4 regions of the Limnohabitans sp. TEGF005 genome follow, and region 4 is predicted to be linked to each of the others. Evidence: predicted binding sites of a transcription regulator. Region 4 holds the regulator's gene; each other region holds the start of a gene.
What was found. The regulator FNR, encoded in region 4, switches genes on or off when oxygen is low (the NO sensors DNR and NnrR bind a similar motif). The targets are predictions, from matches to a motif close to TTGATNNNNATCAA.

Region 1 (4,160 bases), 1.2 Mb from region 4:
AAATCAGGCCCATCAAGCGCTCAAAGGCCGAGACCACGCGCAAACCAACCACCCGTTGCAAGCGCTCGGCCAGCAACAAAACCACCGCACAAACCAGCATGGTCACCGTGAGGGCGGCGACCCACTCCAGCCGACGCTCGGGCGCCTGGCTGACCAGCAGCAGCACAGTGGCCATGGCCGAAGGGCCCGCCAAGGCCGGAATGGCCAAGGGCACGATCAGTGGTTCGGCGGCAGGCACGGGCGAATCTTGCGGCGGGGGTGGAAAGATCATGCGCAACGCGATCAAAAACAGCACCACCGCACCGCCAATTTGCAAAGACACATCCGACAGGCTCATCGCCTTCAGGAACGATTGCCCGACAAACATGAAGGCCAGCAGCAGGCCAAAGGCGATCAGCACTTCGCGCACGATGACGCGGGCACGTCGTTCGGGCGGCACGGCCCGCAAGGTGTTCACAAAAATCGGGATGTTGCCTAGCGGGTCGGTGATCAGCAGCAGCAAGATGGTGGCCGAAGCAAATGTGTGTTCCATGCCCATCAGCTCGCGTAAACCGTGTTCAGACTGGCAAAGCCTTTCACTTCAATCGGGTTGCCGAAGGGGTCCATGAAGAACATGGTCCATTGCTCGCCCGGCTGACCTGCAAAACGCAGGTGCGGCGCGACCACAAAGGCCATGCCAGCGGCCTGCAGGCGTTCGGCCAGGCGTTGCCAATCGTCCTTTTGCAAGACCAAGCCAAAGTGCGGCATGGGCACCAAGTGATCGCCCACATGACCTGTCAAGCTGGTCTTGAACGGCTCACCCAGATGCAGGGAGATTTGGTGCGAGAAAAAGTCAAAGTCCACCCAGGTGTCGGTGGAGCGACCTTCCTGGCAACCGAGTGTGCCGCCATAAAAACGGCGGGCCTCGTCGAGGTCGGTGACGTGAAAAGCGAAGTGAAACAAGCTGTGCATGCCCGAAAGCATAGCAGCCAGTCACCACAGGGCCAGCAGGAAGAACCCGCAGCCTCAAGTCTCGGCAAGGCTGAATCCCAAGCGGTCAGGCCTGCGTCGGGTCGGCTGCCATCGCGTCAAATTTTTTGAAGTATTGCTTCGCCAATGAGACCAACTGGGCGTCCGACGGGTGATCTGTTGCGATGCTGTCGACGATGGCCGTGGCGGTGGTTTTTTGGTGCGCCAGGCACCAGTCCCGGAATTCGTTGCGGGCGATGCCTGGCCCGGTTAAAAGCACTTCGTGTGTGCCTTTCAGGGCGTGGGCCACGTCGGTAAAAAAGGCAGCAATGTCGCCGGCTTTGCCTTGGTGTTTGTGGTGGCTGCGCGATTTGATGCGCTGGGCTTCGACATGCTCTCGGTCAAACATGACGACATGTGCTTCTTGGTGGTCCATCCAGACAACGGCGTGAAAAGTGCTCATGGTGCTCTTTGTGTAAAAAATTAACGGTGTTGTTCGGCCAACGACTGGCAATTGATGCAGCGCTTGGCGGTGGGGTAGGCCTGCAGCCGGGCGGGCGGAATGACGACGCCGCAGTCTGTGCACTGGCCGTAGGTGCCTGCTTGGATGCGTTTCAGGGCGGCTTCGATGTCGCCCAACTCGGCCGTTTCGTGTTCGTTCATGGCGAACTCGGTTTGCCGTTCAGTTTGGATCTGGGCGCGCGACTGGAAGCTGTTGTCAAAGTGGTCGGCGGCCATGTCTGCGCGCGACACAAGGCCGCCGCGCTCGTACGCCATGCGTTCCAGCAGTTGCGTGCGGGCCTGGATCAGCAGGGCCTGAAAGACATCTGGAGAGGAGGGTGGTGTGGTGCTCATGTGTTCATCATGAAACAGCCACATCGCGTTGACATTGATGCAGGTCAACCAACAGGGTGCAGCCGTGCGCTGACCCACAGGGCACTGGTCACATCTGCTTTGGGAGGCAAGGGCGTTGCCTCCCTTTGCGCTCAAACTTTGGCTTTGGCTCGGGAAAGCATCAACTCGGTGTTGGTTTTGCGATCGGCGTTGACCTGTTGCAGGCTGGGGCGCTCGCCCATGCGTTTGAGGTAGTCGCGCACCGGCAGGTCGGCCAGAAAGTCGCGCCCGTAAACGAGTTTGGTGGCAGCCGACACCAAGGGCAAATGCACCACCGCCGCGCAGTCGGCCAAGCTCAGTTTGTTGCCCAGCATGAAGGGGTTGAACTGGGCCAGTTGGGCCAATGCCGCCACGTTTTTCTCAAGTTGGGCACCTGTCTTTTCCTTGGCGCTGTCGCTGATCTGCCCGCCAAAGAATGCCTGTGGGTACAAGTTGCGGGCCACCAGCTCGAGGTGCAGCTCCAGAAAAGTCACCAGCTCGCGGACCTTTGCTGCGGCAAAAGGGTCTGCGGGCAGCAAGGGGTTTTGGGGGTATTGGTGCTCTATGTACTCCATGATCACGCCCGACTCGCACAGCGAACCTTGGGGGGTTTTGATGTAAGGCACTTTGCCCAGCGGGCTGCATGCCGAATCGGTCTGGCCTACCCAGGCCAGCTCTTCGGTGAAGGGCACACCTTTTTCGAGCAGGGCGAATTTGACTTTGTTGTAGTAATTGCTGGCTGCAAAGCCGCAGAGTGTGAGCATGGATGAATCTCCGTGAAGGGGTTTGCTAGCGTAGTGCGAGCGCAAGCAGACTTCGGTCGCGCAGATGACCTTGCTTATTGAAGTTTGCGGTAAAGCGTCTGACGGCTGATGCCCAATTGGCGTGCTGCTGCTGAAACATTGCCTCGGGCATTTTCAAGTGCTTGCTGGATGGCCTTGATCGACAGTTCGTGCAGATTTTGTGCTGGCCCATCGGGGGTCTGTTGCTGGGTCTGATTTTGAATGTCTCGAATCAAATCGTCCGGCAAGTGAATCCAGCTGATCTGTGATTCATGAGGGTCCATCAAGGCGACGGCAGTGCGCAAGACATGGCTGAGTTGGCGCAGGTTGCCAGGCCAGTTGAACGACGCCATGGTCGTCATCACGTCGGGCGTGATGCTCAATCCTGCATCGGGTGCCAAATCTTGCAGGATGCGTTGCGTCAATGTTGCAAAGTCATTGCGTTCACGCAGGGCAGGCAGCTGCACCTGCAGTCCGTTGATGCGGTAGTACAGGTCGCTGCGGAACTGGCCCTTTTCAACAGCTTCACGCAAATTTTGATGCGTAGCGCAAATCAGATTGAAATCGACCGCAACGGGTGTGCCACAACCGAGTGGTGTGACCATCCGCTCTTGCAGCACCCGCAGCAAGCGCGTTTGCAGCGCGATGGGCATGTCCCCAATCTCATCCAGAAACAAGGTGCCGCCATGGGCCTCGCGCAGACGACCCGGAGCGCCTTGCCGAGAAGCTCCGGTGAACGCGCCACCCACATAACCAAACAACTCTGACTCGATCAGGTGTTCAGGTAGGGCCGCGCAATTCACGGCGACGAATGCTTTGTCCTTGCGGGCAGAACATTGGTGCACCGCTTGCGCAAACAGTTCTTTGCCGACCCCCGACTCGCCAAAGACCAGCAAAGGAATGTCTTTGTCGATGACCCGGCGGGCCTTGTCTGCAGACTGACGCCACAAGGGGTCTCCGCTGTCCAAGCGGTTCAGTGCGTCGCGTGCGGGTGCCGCACTGATGGTGATCTTTTGTTGCACCTGACTTTGGCTGTGCAGTTGGGCATGGATCGCGATGCCCTGTCGTGTGTGCAACAGACTTGGGCGACCACCGCTGCGGTGCTGCAAACCGAGCAGTCGCTCGAAGTCTTCGTCGAACAAGTGAGGCCAGCTGGTCGCACCCATGTCGGTGTGCTGAATTCCCAGCAAGTCCAGTGCTTTGCGGTTGGCCCCGACCAGCCAGCCATCCTCCGAAAAAGCCAGCATGCCTTGTGCGACAGTGCCTATGCCTTCTGCCCGTGTGTGCAGTTGAACCATGATTTGCTGGCGGCAGGCAGACAGGACCAAGCTGTTTTCGATCATGCGTGCAGCGGTTGACACGAGACTCAAGGTGTGGGGGTGGCGGCTGCGGTGATCGCCAGAAATGTCGAGGATGCCCATGAGCCTGCCTTGTGCCGACAAAATGGGCGCAGCCGCGCAGGTCAGAAAGCCATTGCGGTCCAGATAGTGTTCTGCGCCATTGATTTCCACTTCGTGTGTTTCGGCCAAAGCCGTGCCGATGGCGTTGGTGCCACGT
Region 2 (4,160 bases), 730 kb from region 4:
CCTGATTGCCGACTACAAATTTCACCAAAGGCCAGGATGGGTCGGGCCTTTGGCCACCCTGATGCTGAGCGCCCCTTGGGCAGAAGACACCTTGGACGCGGCCGACTGGGTGCTGCCCATCCCGCTGTCAGCACAGCGTCTGGCCGAGCGCGGCTACAACCAGGCATGGCTGCTGGCACGTCAGCTCAGCCCGCACAATGCCGATGCCCATATGCTGCTGCGCACCCGCGACACACCCTCACAGCGCAGCCTGCCCCGGGCCGATCGGTTGGCCAACCTGGTAGGCGCTTTTGCGGTAGAGCCCTTGCGGGCCGCACAACTGCGCGGCAAAAAGGTGGTTCTGGTGGACGACGTGATGACCAGCGGCGCCTCGTTGCACACTGCCGCCCGCGTGTTGCGCCAAGCTGGCGTGGTGCACATCAGCGCCCTGGTACTGGCACGGACCGAAACACACCACGACGCCTGAATCCCCCATAGGTGACCGCAACAGCCAAGGCACAATACGGGCCATGTTCCATATCGTCCTGGTTGAGCCCGAAATCCCGCCGAACACCGGCAACGTCATCCGGCTGGCCGCCAACACCGGCTGTACGCTGCACCTGATTGAGCCCCTGGGCTTTTCAATGGACGACAAACACATGCGCCGCGCGGGTCTGGATTACCACGAGTACGCCGACTTGCGCCGTCATGCCGATTGGGCCTCTTTTTTGAACAGCGAAAAGCCCGATCCCCAACGCATGTTTGCTTTGACCACCCGAGGCAGTCGCGCTGCCCACGGCGTGGCCTTTGCGCCCGGCGACTGGTTGGTGTTTGGCTCTGAAACTCGGGGTCTGGCACCTGAACTGCGCGAGCAGTTTGCGCCAGCCCAACGCATCCGCTTGCCCATGCGCGAAGGCCAGCGCAGCCTGAATCTGTCCAACGCCGTGGCGGTCAGTGTGTTCGAAGCCTGGCGGCAAAACGAGTTTGGCGGGGCCAGCGCTGACCCGAGCGGGGCTGTTCAGCCGTAAAGACGCACCAGCGACTCGGCTGCACACACCGGTTTGTCGCTGCCTTCACGTTCCAAGGTCACATTCCACTGCAATTGCAAGCCATTGCCCTCAATGGGCGTGGCCGAATGCAAATGCAAATGCGCTCGCAAACGGCTGCCCACCGGCACGGGGGCCATGAATCGCACCTTGTTCAGGCCGTAATTGACCCCCATGCGTGCCGAAGTGACGACGATGGTTTTGTCAAAAAATTGCGACAACAAGGACAAGGTCAAAAAGCCGTGCGCGATGGGTGCACCAAAGGGGCCTTGCTTGGCCCTCTCCAGGTCGACATGGATCCATTGGTGATCGCCCGTCGCCTCGGCAAACTGGTTGACTTGCTGTTGGGTGATCTCCACCCATTCGGTCGCGGCCACATCCTGGCCGACGCAGGCGGCCAAATCGGCCAAGGTTGCAAATGTTTTCATGCGCCCACTGTATTCAGCTTGTCAAAACAGGGCTGTCGATGTTGGGACACTGGCCAATGAGATGGTCAAAATTCCCCCTACTCTTGCGCCGATTGTGACCGCATGCCAATGCCACTGAACCTGCTGAGCCTGACAGGTCCGGTCGCCGCCGCTGTCGTTTTTCGGCGCCGACCGGCGGTGCCCCGTCAGCGCACTGAATCGGCTGCGTCCGTGCGCATTTTGAGCAAATCGGCACGCAAGCGGGCCAGCTCGGCACGGTAATTTTCGGCATCACCGTAATCGGCAAAGCCGTGGTAGTGCGCATGGGCCTGCATCGTGCGGCGCGCGTGCTTGATGGGGCACCAGTATTGCTCGGTCAGGCCCACCACCTCGCGGCCATACGCCATCAAGCCGTTGCCGTAAGAACAGTACGCACAATTGATTTTTTCAAGCCAGTTCAAATAGGCCAAGTGAGTGCGATCGAACACAAAATAGTCGGCCCGTTTGACTCGGGGAATGCCGCACAACGGGAAACAAACCCACTGGTACAGCGTGACAAAAGCATCGAGCAACAGCATCGGAAAAAGCACCGGGTAAATGAAGGGCACACACAGCACATGCCGCCACTCAGCTGTCAGCACATAGCCCCACAAACCGGCTTTGAACCGCTTTTGCTGGGCCAGCACTTCTTTTTCAAAGCGCACTTTGTGCACCTCAAAATCAGCCTGCCACTGCTGACGTCGGCTTTTGGCCTCTTGCTCTATGGCCGCTTCCAGTTGCTGAATGCGGTCCAGAAATTCCTGAATTTTGGGGTTCATGAGGGCTCCTTGCACGGGCATGGGCAGACACACCCGGTTCACACAACGGTTCAAAGCGGGCCACATCCTTGGCCTGCTTGACTTTCGTCAAAGCCTACAGGCGTCGTGCCTCGCACACTGAACCATGGCAGCGGATCACCATAACACCACACAGGGCCTGACAACAGCCCAGGCGGCCACACGACTGGCACAAGACGGCACCAATGAAATCGAGCAAGCCACCCAACGCTCCGTGTGGCGTCGCCTGGCCGACATGTTGCGCCAACCCATGTTTGCCTTGCTGGTCACGGCAGCAGTGCTGTACATGCTGCTGGGGGACCTGACCGAGGGCATGACCCTCTCCGTGTTTGTGCTGGCGGTGCTGGTGCTCAGTTTTTATCAAGAAGGGCAATCCGAAGCGGCCATCGAGGCCCTGCGGCAACTCACACAACCGCAGGCAAGGGTGCTGCGAGACGGGCAGACGCAGCTGATTCCTGCCACCAACGTCGTTGTGGGCGACTGGCTGTTGCTGTCAGAGGGCGACAGGGTGGCCGCCGATGGCAGGCTGCTGACGGCCAACAACCTGCAGATTGACGAATCCCTGCTGACGGGTGAATCCATGGCCGTTGACAAGGTGCTGCCCGAGCTGCCAGCCACAGGTCGTCCGGCTGACCAGACCCCACCACCCGCCTCGTGCGTTCATGGCGGCACTTTTGTGGTTCGCGGCAGTGGGCGGGCACAAGTCACCGCCACTGGTATGCACAGCCAGATTGGCCAAATCGGCCAAGCGCTGGCCCAAGTGCAGCAGGCCGACACCCCCTTGCAGCGACAAACCGCACGGCTGGTCAAAGTGCTGGCCAGCCTGGTGGGGGTGCTCTGTGTTGTGATGGTGCTGACCCTGGGTTGGCGCACCGGGCAATGGCTGCCCGCTTTGCTGGCGGGCATCGCTTTGGCCATGGCCATCCTGCCGGAAGAATATTCGGTGGTACTCACGCTGTTTCCGGCCATGGGTGCACGCCGACTGACACGCGAAGGCGTGCTCACCCGCCACATCAATGCCATCGAAACCCTGGGGGCGACCAGTGTGTTGTGCACAGACAAAACCGGCACTCTGACGCAAAACCGCATGACCGTGACCGCGCTCGCGGTGCCCCGTCGGCCAGACGCGGACCCTGGCGATATCGTGCACTGGACCGATCCTTCGGGCACGGCCTGTCCAACACCCATCGCCGAGGCCCCTTTGTCTGCGGCGTTTCACCCCTTGATCGAACACGCTATTTTGGCCAGCGCCCCCACGCCCTTTGACCCGATGGAAACCGCATTCCATGCCATGGGCCAACGCCAACTCAAGGACACCAACCGGGCGTTCGGCGAGGGCCAACTGGTGCAAAGCTACGCCCTCAGCCCCAACCTCAAAGCCATGTCGCATGTCTGGCAATTTGAGCAAGCAGAGGACCGCGTTGTTTCGGCCAAAGGCGCACCCGAGGCCATCATGGACCTGTGCCACCTGAGTGATGGCGAGCGCCAACGTTGGCTGGCCTGCGTCGCGCAGATGGCCGCGCAGGGCTTGCGTGTGCTGGCGGTGGCGCACAGTCGCTTTGAAGGCGATGACTACCCAGATACACCGCACGCTTTTGACTTTGAATGGCTGGGCCTGATCGGCTTGACCGACCCCTTGCGCCCCGAAATTCCGCAAGCCGTGGCCGACTGCCAATCGGCGGGCATCCAGGTCATCGTGATCACGGGCGACTTCCCGGTCACCGCCCGCGAAATCGCACGGCAAGCCGGGCTGCCCGAAGGCACCACGCTGAGCGGCGAAGAACTCGACCGCCTGAGCGATGCGGCCTTGCGTGAGCGCTTGAGCCACGTCACAGTGTGCGCACGCATCTCGCCGCACCAAAAGCTGCGCATTGTGCAAGCGCTGCAAGCCA
Region 3 (4,160 bases), 970 kb from region 4:
ACCCGGAAATCCCGGTCGTCACGCTGCGCGAGCTGGGCATTTTGCGCGATGTGCGCGAAGGCCCAGCGGGTTTGGAAGTGGTCATCACGCCGACCTACAGCGGTTGCCCGGCCATGGGCCAGATCGAGGACGATGTGAAAGCCCTGCTGCAAGCCAATGGGCTGCAAGGCCGTGTGGTCACGCAACTGGCCCCGGCCTGGACCACCGACTGGATGACCGAGGTCGCCAAGGACAAACTGCGCGCTTATGGCATCGCCCCACCACACGCCTGCGCCAGCCAAGCATCAGGCAGCGCCAACGTGGTGCAGTTTGCGGCGCGCGGCGCCAAACCCGAGGTGGTGCACTGCCCGCAATGCGGCTCGGCCAACACCACCGAAACCTCCCACTTCGGCTCCACCGCATGCAAAGCCCTTTACCGGTGCCTGGCTTGCATGGAACCATTCGATTACTTCAAACCTTACTGAGCTGCCTTGCCGCAGTGAAGCACCATGTCCGCAACCCGCTTTCATGACCTCCAAGTTGCACGCGTCGCACCCGAAGCTGCAGGCGCTGTCGCCATCTCACTGGTCGTGCCACAAGACCTGCGCAGCCGCTTTGACTTTCAACCCGGTCAGTTCCTGACCCTGCGTGCCAGCATCGGCGGTGAGGATGTGCGCCGCAGCTACTCCATCAGTTCGGCCCACAGCCAACTGCAAAAACAAGGCGTGCTCGAAGTGGGCATCCGTCCAGTCGAAGGTGGTGTGTTCTCCAACTGGGCTGCGACCCAACTCAAAGCCGGTGACACTTTGCGCGTGATGCCGCCCGATGGCCGGTTTGTGGTGCAAAGGCCCCGCGCCATTCACCGCGTGGGCTTTGCCGCAGGGTCAGGCATCACGCCCATCTTGTCCATCTTATCGAGCACGCTCGAAGACCTTCCCGAATCGAAGTTCACCCTGGTCTACGGCAACCGCCGCATGGACAGCGTGATGTTCAACGAAGCGCTGCAAGACCTGAAAGACCGCTACCCCGACCGCCTGACACTGATCCACATCTTGTCTCGCCAAGCCCAAGAGGTGCCCTTGCTAGAAGGCCGCATCGATGGCGACAAAGTGCGCGCCATCATCGACGCATTCTTGCCCGTGGGCAGCATGGACGAAGTCTTTGTCTGTGGCCCGGAAGCCATGATCGAGGCCACCGAGCAAGCGCTGCTGAACGCAGGCGTCAAGGCCGAACGCATCCGCACCGAGCGCTTCAGCTCCCCCACACTGGATGCGCTGTCGCCAGAGCAGCGCAACCAAGCCGTGCTGGGTCACCAAGCCACACGCGATGCAGGCGAAGTGCAGCTCACGGTGGTGCTGGACGGCAAGCCCTATGACATGCCGATGAACAGGAACGAGAAAATTTTAGACATCGCCTTGTCATTGGGCTTGGACCTGCCCTACTCGTGCAAAGCCGGTGTGTGTTGCACCTGCCGCTGCAAAGTGGTCGAAGGCACGACCGAAATGGAGAAAAACTTCACACTCGAAAAGCCCGAGGTCGAGCAAGGCTTCATCCTGTCCTGCCAGGCCCACCCCACCAGCAAGCGGGTGGTGGTGAGCTTCGACGAACGTTGATGCACGGTCTGTTTTAAAAAGCATCAAAAACGCCCTGCATTGCAGGGCGTTTTGCTTTGAACCAAAGTCCAGGTCAAAAACGATACCCGAGACCCACCCCCACCAAAACGGGGTCGAGCTTCAAGGTGCCCTGATTGGCCGTGCCGAGAAAAACATCAGAGCGGATGTACACCTTCTTGATGTCAAAGTTCAGGGACCAGTTTTTGTCCAACGGAATGTCCATGCCCACTTGCAAAGCACCGCCCCAGCTGTGGTCATCCAATGTCGCGCCGCCATCCAGCAGATTAACGCTGGTGATCTTGGTGTAATTCACGCCCGCGCCGACATAGGGCTTGTAGCCATCCAGCCCTGTGAAATGGTATTGCAAGAGCAAGCTCGGAGGCAAATGCTTGAACGTGCCAATCGGTGCACCGCCCAAGGACACGGTCTGTTTTTGGGGCACCGTCAAGACCAGCTCGGCCGCGATGTTCGGGGTGAAGAAATAGCTGACATCCACTTCCGGGATGGTCTTGTTATTGACCGACAAGCCCAGCCCCGTACCGTCTCTGTTGGCCATGTCCAAATGCACAGCGCGGGCACGCACCAACCAAGGGCCTTCACCCGAAGCTTGAGCCATGGCGGCAGTCGCAGAACAAGCAGCCAGCACGGCTGCAACGATGGTGAGTTTTTTCATGTTGACTTTCCTTATGAACGAAGAGAAGAGCTTTGTGCTCAAGTTCATTGGATGTCCAAACCGCCACCGCTCATTTGAGGTTGATCAAACCTCTCAGCGCGAAGCAGCGCCATCTTCTCTGAGCTTGGTTCATGTCAACCATGTCCGTCAAAGAAGCGTGCTGTGTGCGCTTCACAACCGACGCAAAATAGCCGTCGTGGCTGCACTCTGGTTCATTGTGTAAAAGTGCAAAGCAGGTACGCCGCCGTTGATGAGTTGCTCACACAAGTCGGCCACCACATCCAGACCAAACGCCTTGATCGAGTCGATGTCGTCGCCATAACCTTGCAAACGCAAACGGATCCAACGGGGAATCTCTGCGCCACAAGCGTCTGAAAAGCGCAGCAACTGCGACGAACTGGTGATCGGCATGATGCCGGGCACGACAGGCACATCCACACCCAGTTTGTACGCATCGTCCACAAAGCGGAAATACGCATCGCTGTTGTAAAAATATTGCGTGATGGCCGAATTGGCACCGGCTTTGACCTTGGTGGCAAAGGCCTGCAAATCGGACTCTGGTGACTTGGCTTGCGGGTGGATTTCGGGATAGGCCGCCACTTCGATGTGGAAGTCATCGCCGGTCTCCGCGCGGATGAACGCCACCAGATCGCTGGCGTAATGGAACTCGCCACCTGCGCCATAGCCGCTTGGCAAATCGCCGCGCAGAGCCACCAAGCGCTTGACACCCATGGCCTTGAGCGTGGCCAACTCGGCGCGCACCGAAGCCTTGGTGGCACCAATGCACGAGAAGTGCGAAGCCGCTGCCACGCCTTCAGCCAGGATCGCGCCCACGGTGGCAAAGGTGCCTTCTTGCGTAGAGCCGCCCGCGCCGTAAGTCACTGAACAAAATTCAGGCTTCAGTGCGTACAGCTTCTCGCGCACGCCTCTCAGCTTGTCTGCGCCCTCAGGCGTTTTGGGCGGGAAAAACTCCAAGCTGATGGGCAACTTCAAACCAGACATCACAACACCTTCCAAAATTCAATAGTCGTTGGCCTTGGCATAGGCCTTGGCGGCCAGATCGGCCTCGTGCGCCAGGCGGGCGTCTTCGCGTGCGGGCAGCACCGCAGCCGGGTCAGGCCAGCAGGCCTGTACAAAAAATTCACGGTTGCCGTCACCGCCCTCAATCGGGCTGTTCAACCAAGCCGTCACTTGCATGCCCAGATCGGTCAGGGCAGTGCGCACACGGTTTTCGATGAAGCCATACAAGCTCTCGTCTTTCACAATGCCGCCCTTGCCCACCTGACCGGGCTGCAATTCAAACTGGGGTTTCACCAGCATGAGCAACTGTCCTGTGGGTTTGAGCAAATGCACGACGCCAGGCAATACCAAAGTGAGCGAGATGAACGAGACGTCGCCCACCATCAGGTCAAAACCCTCCAGTGCATCGGGCACGCGCTCGTCTCCGGGCTCCAGCTCGCGGGCGTTCACACCCTCAATGCACACCACACGTTCGTCTTCGCGAATGCGCGGATGCACTTGGGCATGGCCGACATCAATGCCGACCACCTGCGCAGCGCCTTGCTGCAGCAAGCAATCGGTGAAACCGCCTGTACTTTGGCCCACATCCAGACACCGCAAACCTTCAACCTGAGCGCCCGTGACCTTCAAAGCCCCTTCGAGCTTGAGACCACCGCGCGACACGTAGCGCGATTCGGCGTCATCAAGCAACTCCAGGGCAGCGCTTTCAGGCACCTCATCGCGGTTTTTCACAATGGCGCGCCACGTCCCGTCGGGCTGCTGCCACTGGACGCCCCCGGCGATCAGTCGCTGTGCCTGAGAACGAGAAGCGGCCAGGCCGCGCTCGACGAGAAGTTGATCAATACGCATTCGGTGGGGTTCTGACGAGAGGGGTT
Region 4 (4,160 bases):
CCGACTGCGTGGTTAGCCACCCCAACGCCTGCACACTGGCCGCAGCCACTGCGCCCAGCAACGAATACCCGGCCAAGCGGCCGATTTGAAAGGCCCACAAAGCCTGGTTGCGCCGCTCACCCGCTGCCTGGCCAAGGCCCGCACAGGCTGCGCCACACATCGCCACGCAATGGGGGCCGCCCAACACGCCCATCATCAAGGCCGTCATGGCCAAAGAACTTTGCATAGAAGGTCCACTTGTTGCTCGATGACCGCATTGTCTGCGAAGCAGCACTCAAGGTGGTCGGACACCCGTTCAACGCAATCACTCAGATGATTTTAGAAAAGCGGGTGTGGTTGCGGTCGGCTTGCAGATAACGGTCAAACACCATGGCCACACCTCGTACAAAAAACCAACCCATCGGTGTGACCTGAATGCCGGTATTACTCAACTGCACCAGGCCTTGGCTTTGCATGGATTCCAGCTGGGCCAGTTCTTTGGAAAACAAAGTTTGGAAGTCAATGAGCCAAGCCAGATTGATGGCCTCGAACTCCAAATGTCCCTGGCACATCAACGCCATGATGACCGAACGACGGATCAGGTCATCGCGGGTCAAAGTCAAGCCACGCACCACCGGAAAGTGCCCCTGATCCAGCAGGTCGCAATACTCTTCCATGGTCTTGGCGTTCTGGCTGTAGCTTGCGCCCACGCGGCCAATCGATGAAACGCCCAGAGCGATCAGGTCGCAGTCGGCCTGTGTGCTGTAGCCTTGAAAATTGCGGTGCAAACGACCTTGTCGCTTTGCCACCGCCAAAGCATCCTGCGGCAAGGCAAAGTGGTCCATGCCGATGTACACATAACCCGCATCGGTCAATGCATCCAACGAACGCGACAGCATCGCCACCTTGTCACCGCCCGAGGGCAGTTCTTGGGCATGAATGCGACGTTGGGGCTTGAAGCGTTCGGGCAAATGCGCATAGGCGTAAAGGGCGATGCGGTCCGGGCGCAGGCTGTTGATCTGTGCCAAGGTGCGGTCAAAGGACTCAGGCGTTTGCAGCGGCAAACCATAAATCAGATCGACATTGATCGACTCAAAGCCGAGGCGGCGGGCGGCATCGACCAACTGAAAGACTTGATCGGCTGGCTGGATGCGGTGAACCGCTTTTTGAACAGCAGGGTCAAAGTCCTGCACGCCAAAGCTCAGGCGGTTGAATCCCAGCTCTGCCAAAACGGCCAATCGGCCTTCATCGACGGTGCGCGGGTCGACTTCGACCGAGTACTCCCCGCCCGGCACGAATTCAAAATGCTGGCGCAGCATACTCATGAGTTGACGCAATTCGTCATCGCTCATAAATGTGGGTGTGCCGCCGCCCAGATGCAACTGGCTGACCGACTGCCCCCGCCCCAAATGCCGGGTGTGCAACTCAATCTCTTTGCTCAGGTAGCGCAAATAATCAGCAGACCGCTCTTTGTGTTTGGTGATGATTTTGTTGCAAGCACAGTAGTAGCAAAGCGACTCGCAAAACGGGATGTGCACATACAAAGACAAGGGCGTTTGCTTGCCGACCACGCCAGATTGGCGCTGAGCCAATGCTTGCACGTAGTCAGCCTCAGCAAAGGCTTCTACAAAACGGTCTGCCGTTGGGTACGATGTGTAGCGTGGGCCAGGCACATCAAAACGTGTCAGCAATTCAGGCGTGATGACGGACATGTGTCTGCCCCTTATTAAGTTCGATCGTGTTCAAAACAAGGCGTCGACTTTGCCCGTTTGCATCACCCGAAGTATTGACTCAAGTCAACTGACTACTGGTTATTGGTGATTTTTGGCCTGAACCGGGTAGACCCTCAAATTTGATTGTTTTTTAGGTTTAAGCTAACAGCTTGATCCAAGGCAAATCCATTTCCGCACCATGAGATAAACCATGAATCCCCAACTCATCAACGTCGCCTGCTCCAATTGCAACTTGCGCGAGTTGTGCATGCCCATGGGTCTGAGCGACCACGACTTGAACCGCCTGGACGATCTGGTGGCTGTCCGTCGGAAAATCAAACGTGGAGCCACCTTGTTCACCAACGGTGAAAAGTTCACCTCGCTGTACGCCATTCGAACCGGTTTTTTCAAAACCTGTCTGGCCACCGAAGACGGACGCGACCAGGTCACGGGCTTTCAGATGGCGGGCGAGATCATCGGTCTGGACGGCATCGTGAACGACCAACACAGCTGCGACGCCGTTGCTCTGGAAGACGCCGAAGTCTGCGTCATGCCCTTTGACCGCATTGAAGAGATCTCACGTGAAGTAACAGCACTTCAAAGCCATGTGCACAAAATCATGAGCCGAGAGATTGTGCGTGAGCATGGTGTGATGCTGCTTTTGGGCAGCATGCGGGCCGAAGAGCGCTTGGCCGCCTTTTTACTGAACCTGGTGCAACGCTTGCACGCACGGGGGTTTTCGCAATCAGAACTGGTCTTGCGCATGACCCGCGAAGAAATCGGCAGTTACCTGGGGCTCAAACTTGAGACAGTGAGCCGAACATTTTCCAAATTTGTCGAAGACGGCACCGTCGAGGTCAAGCAACGGCATGTGCGCATCTTGGACACGGATGGCTTGCAACGCTTGGTGAACAGCAACCACCATTGCCAATAAAGCCCTGCGCCAGGCTTGAATGCCTGGCGCAATTCAGCCTTTTCAGCAGCCTTTTCCGCCTTGACGAGAGCAGTCGCTCGGCCGTTGGTCTCCAGGCACAGGACAGCGATTGACCTCAAAGGGAGACATGGCCAACAGCGTGGTCAGTCCGCTCGACACCATGGTCAAGGCCCAGAAGGCGAAAAAAGCCAAGGTGTAAACGCCTTGACGAGACAAGGACAACGAGTGCCCAAACCATTGCAAATCCTGCGGGTCGACCAGTGCGAACACCAGCACCTCGAGGAGACCCGCCACCAGGAATGCTGGCCATGCAATCCACATCATTCGTTTTGCCCACATGTCGGTCTCCTGCAACCCGTTCAGGGTTTGTTTTTTGAATCGGTCGAGGGCAATGTGCCCGTGGCCGCATGGTTTCTGGCTTGCATTGCGGGTGCGAGTGTGGTTCGTGCATCCGCCGCATTGGCGTTGACATCAACGCTGGACTGGCTCAACACGGGGTCTTGGCCATTCGCAGCCAGATAAAAGGTGATGAATGAAGCGACCACCACCACCAAAGGACCGGCAATCACAAGCCAGACGTGGCCATAAGACCACCAAGGCTGCTTGGGCAAATTGGAAACACGGGGATTGGACATGCTCAAACCTTTGTGAAAATATCAACGAGGCACCAGGAAAACGGATTTTTCCTGCAATTCGGCCAGCACCTGCCCGCCCTCTTTCACCGACTGTATCGTGAACACAATCGGGTGCGAACCAGAAGGTGCTGCGTCATAAGGCAACTGCAAACGGACCGAGACCCAAAGAGATTCGGTCGGTGCCACACGCACATCACTGTCGGTAACCAGTGACAAATCGGGCAAGCCTTGCGCCGTCAGGCGGAAGTTCAAGGGCGTTTCGGCCGCATTCATGATCTGCAGTCGATAGACGTTTTCAATTTTTCCTCCGGCCACAATTCGGGCCAACGAAGCGCGGTCGCGGACCACATCTACTTTGAATGGTTTGCGCAAGCCCAGACTGGTGAACAAAGCCGCCACCACCAGCACCAAAATGCCGATGTAGATCAAAACACGAGGACGGAACACATGACGCCAAGTTTGCTCTGCCGTCCAGTGGTTCTGCATGGCGTTTTCGGTCGAGTATTTGACCAATCCGCGTGGATAGCCCACTTTGTCCATCACCGTGTCACACACGTCTGCACAGGCGCCGCAGCCAATGCATTCGTATTGCAAACCCTTGCGAATGTCGATGCCAGTCGGACACACCTGAACGCACAAACTGCAGTCGACACATGCGCCGAGGCCCAGAGAAGCTGGATCGGCCTTTTTCGAGCGTGCACCCCGTGGCTCACCGCGCTCGGCATCGTAAGTCACGATCAGGGTGTCTTTGTCGAACATGGCGCTCTGAAAGCGCGCATAGGGACACATGTATTTACACACCTGCTCGCGCATGAAACCGGCATTGCCGTAGGTGGCAAAGGCATAGAAAAACACCCAAAAAACTTCCCACGAGCTCATGTTGCCCAGGAAAAATTCCAT

Region 1: the regulator FNR is predicted to act here: its motif matches at 1,838-1,851, upstream of ACZ5RG_RS13025 (TraR/DksA family transcriptional regulator).
Region 2: the regulator FNR is predicted to act here: its motif matches at 2,328-2,341, upstream of ACZ5RG_RS10285 (cation-translocating P-type ATPase).
Region 3: the regulator FNR is predicted to act here: its motif matches at 2,340-2,353, upstream of ACZ5RG_RS11440 (OmpW/AlkL family protein).

Annotation. Positions count from the first base shown of each region.
Region 1 is NZ_AP029226.1:2,631,514-2,635,673, reverse strand. It holds gene ACZ5RG_RS13040 (MarC family protein) at 1-532, opposite strand, end outside; gene ACZ5RG_RS13035 (VOC family protein) at 538-951, opposite strand; gene ACZ5RG_RS13030 (hypothetical protein) at 1,037-1,411, opposite strand; gene ACZ5RG_RS13025 (TraR/DksA family transcriptional regulator) at 1,432-1,803, opposite strand; gene ACZ5RG_RS13020 (glutathione S-transferase) at 1,935-2,585, opposite strand; gene ACZ5RG_RS13015 (sigma-54-dependent Fis family transcriptional regulator) at 2,660-4,160, opposite strand, start outside.
Region 2 is NZ_AP029226.1:2,123,295-2,127,454, forward strand. It holds gene ACZ5RG_RS10265 (ComF family protein) at 1-466, shown strand, start outside; gene trmL (tRNA (uridine(34)/cytosine(34)/5-carboxymethylaminomethyluridine(34)-2'-O)-methyltransferase TrmL) at 510-1,007, shown strand; gene ACZ5RG_RS10275 (MaoC family dehydratase) at 998-1,453, opposite strand; gene ACZ5RG_RS10280 (hypothetical protein) at 1,639-2,250, opposite strand; gene ACZ5RG_RS10285 (cation-translocating P-type ATPase) at 2,375-4,160, shown strand, end outside.
Region 3 is NZ_AP029226.1:2,359,717-2,363,876, forward strand. It holds gene paaD (1,2-phenylacetyl-CoA epoxidase subunit PaaD) at 1-464, shown strand, start outside; gene paaE (1,2-phenylacetyl-CoA epoxidase subunit PaaE) at 489-1,592, shown strand; gene ACZ5RG_RS11440 (OmpW/AlkL family protein) at 1,666-2,265, opposite strand; gene metF (methylenetetrahydrofolate reductase [NAD(P)H]) at 2,437-3,267, opposite strand; gene ACZ5RG_RS11450 (TlyA family RNA methyltransferase) at 3,286-4,134, opposite strand.
Region 4 is NZ_AP029226.1:1,390,238-1,394,397, forward strand. It holds gene ACZ5RG_RS06655 (sulfite exporter TauE/SafE family protein) at 1-226, opposite strand, end outside; gene hemN (oxygen-independent coproporphyrinogen III oxidase) at 309-1,691, opposite strand; gene fnr (fumarate/nitrate reduction transcriptional regulator Fnr) at 1,903-2,625, shown strand; gene ACZ5RG_RS06670 (hypothetical protein) at 2,668-2,964, opposite strand; gene ACZ5RG_RS06675 (nitrogen fixation protein FixH) at 2,985-3,260, opposite strand; gene ccoG (cytochrome c oxidase accessory protein CcoG) at 3,282-4,160, opposite strand, start outside.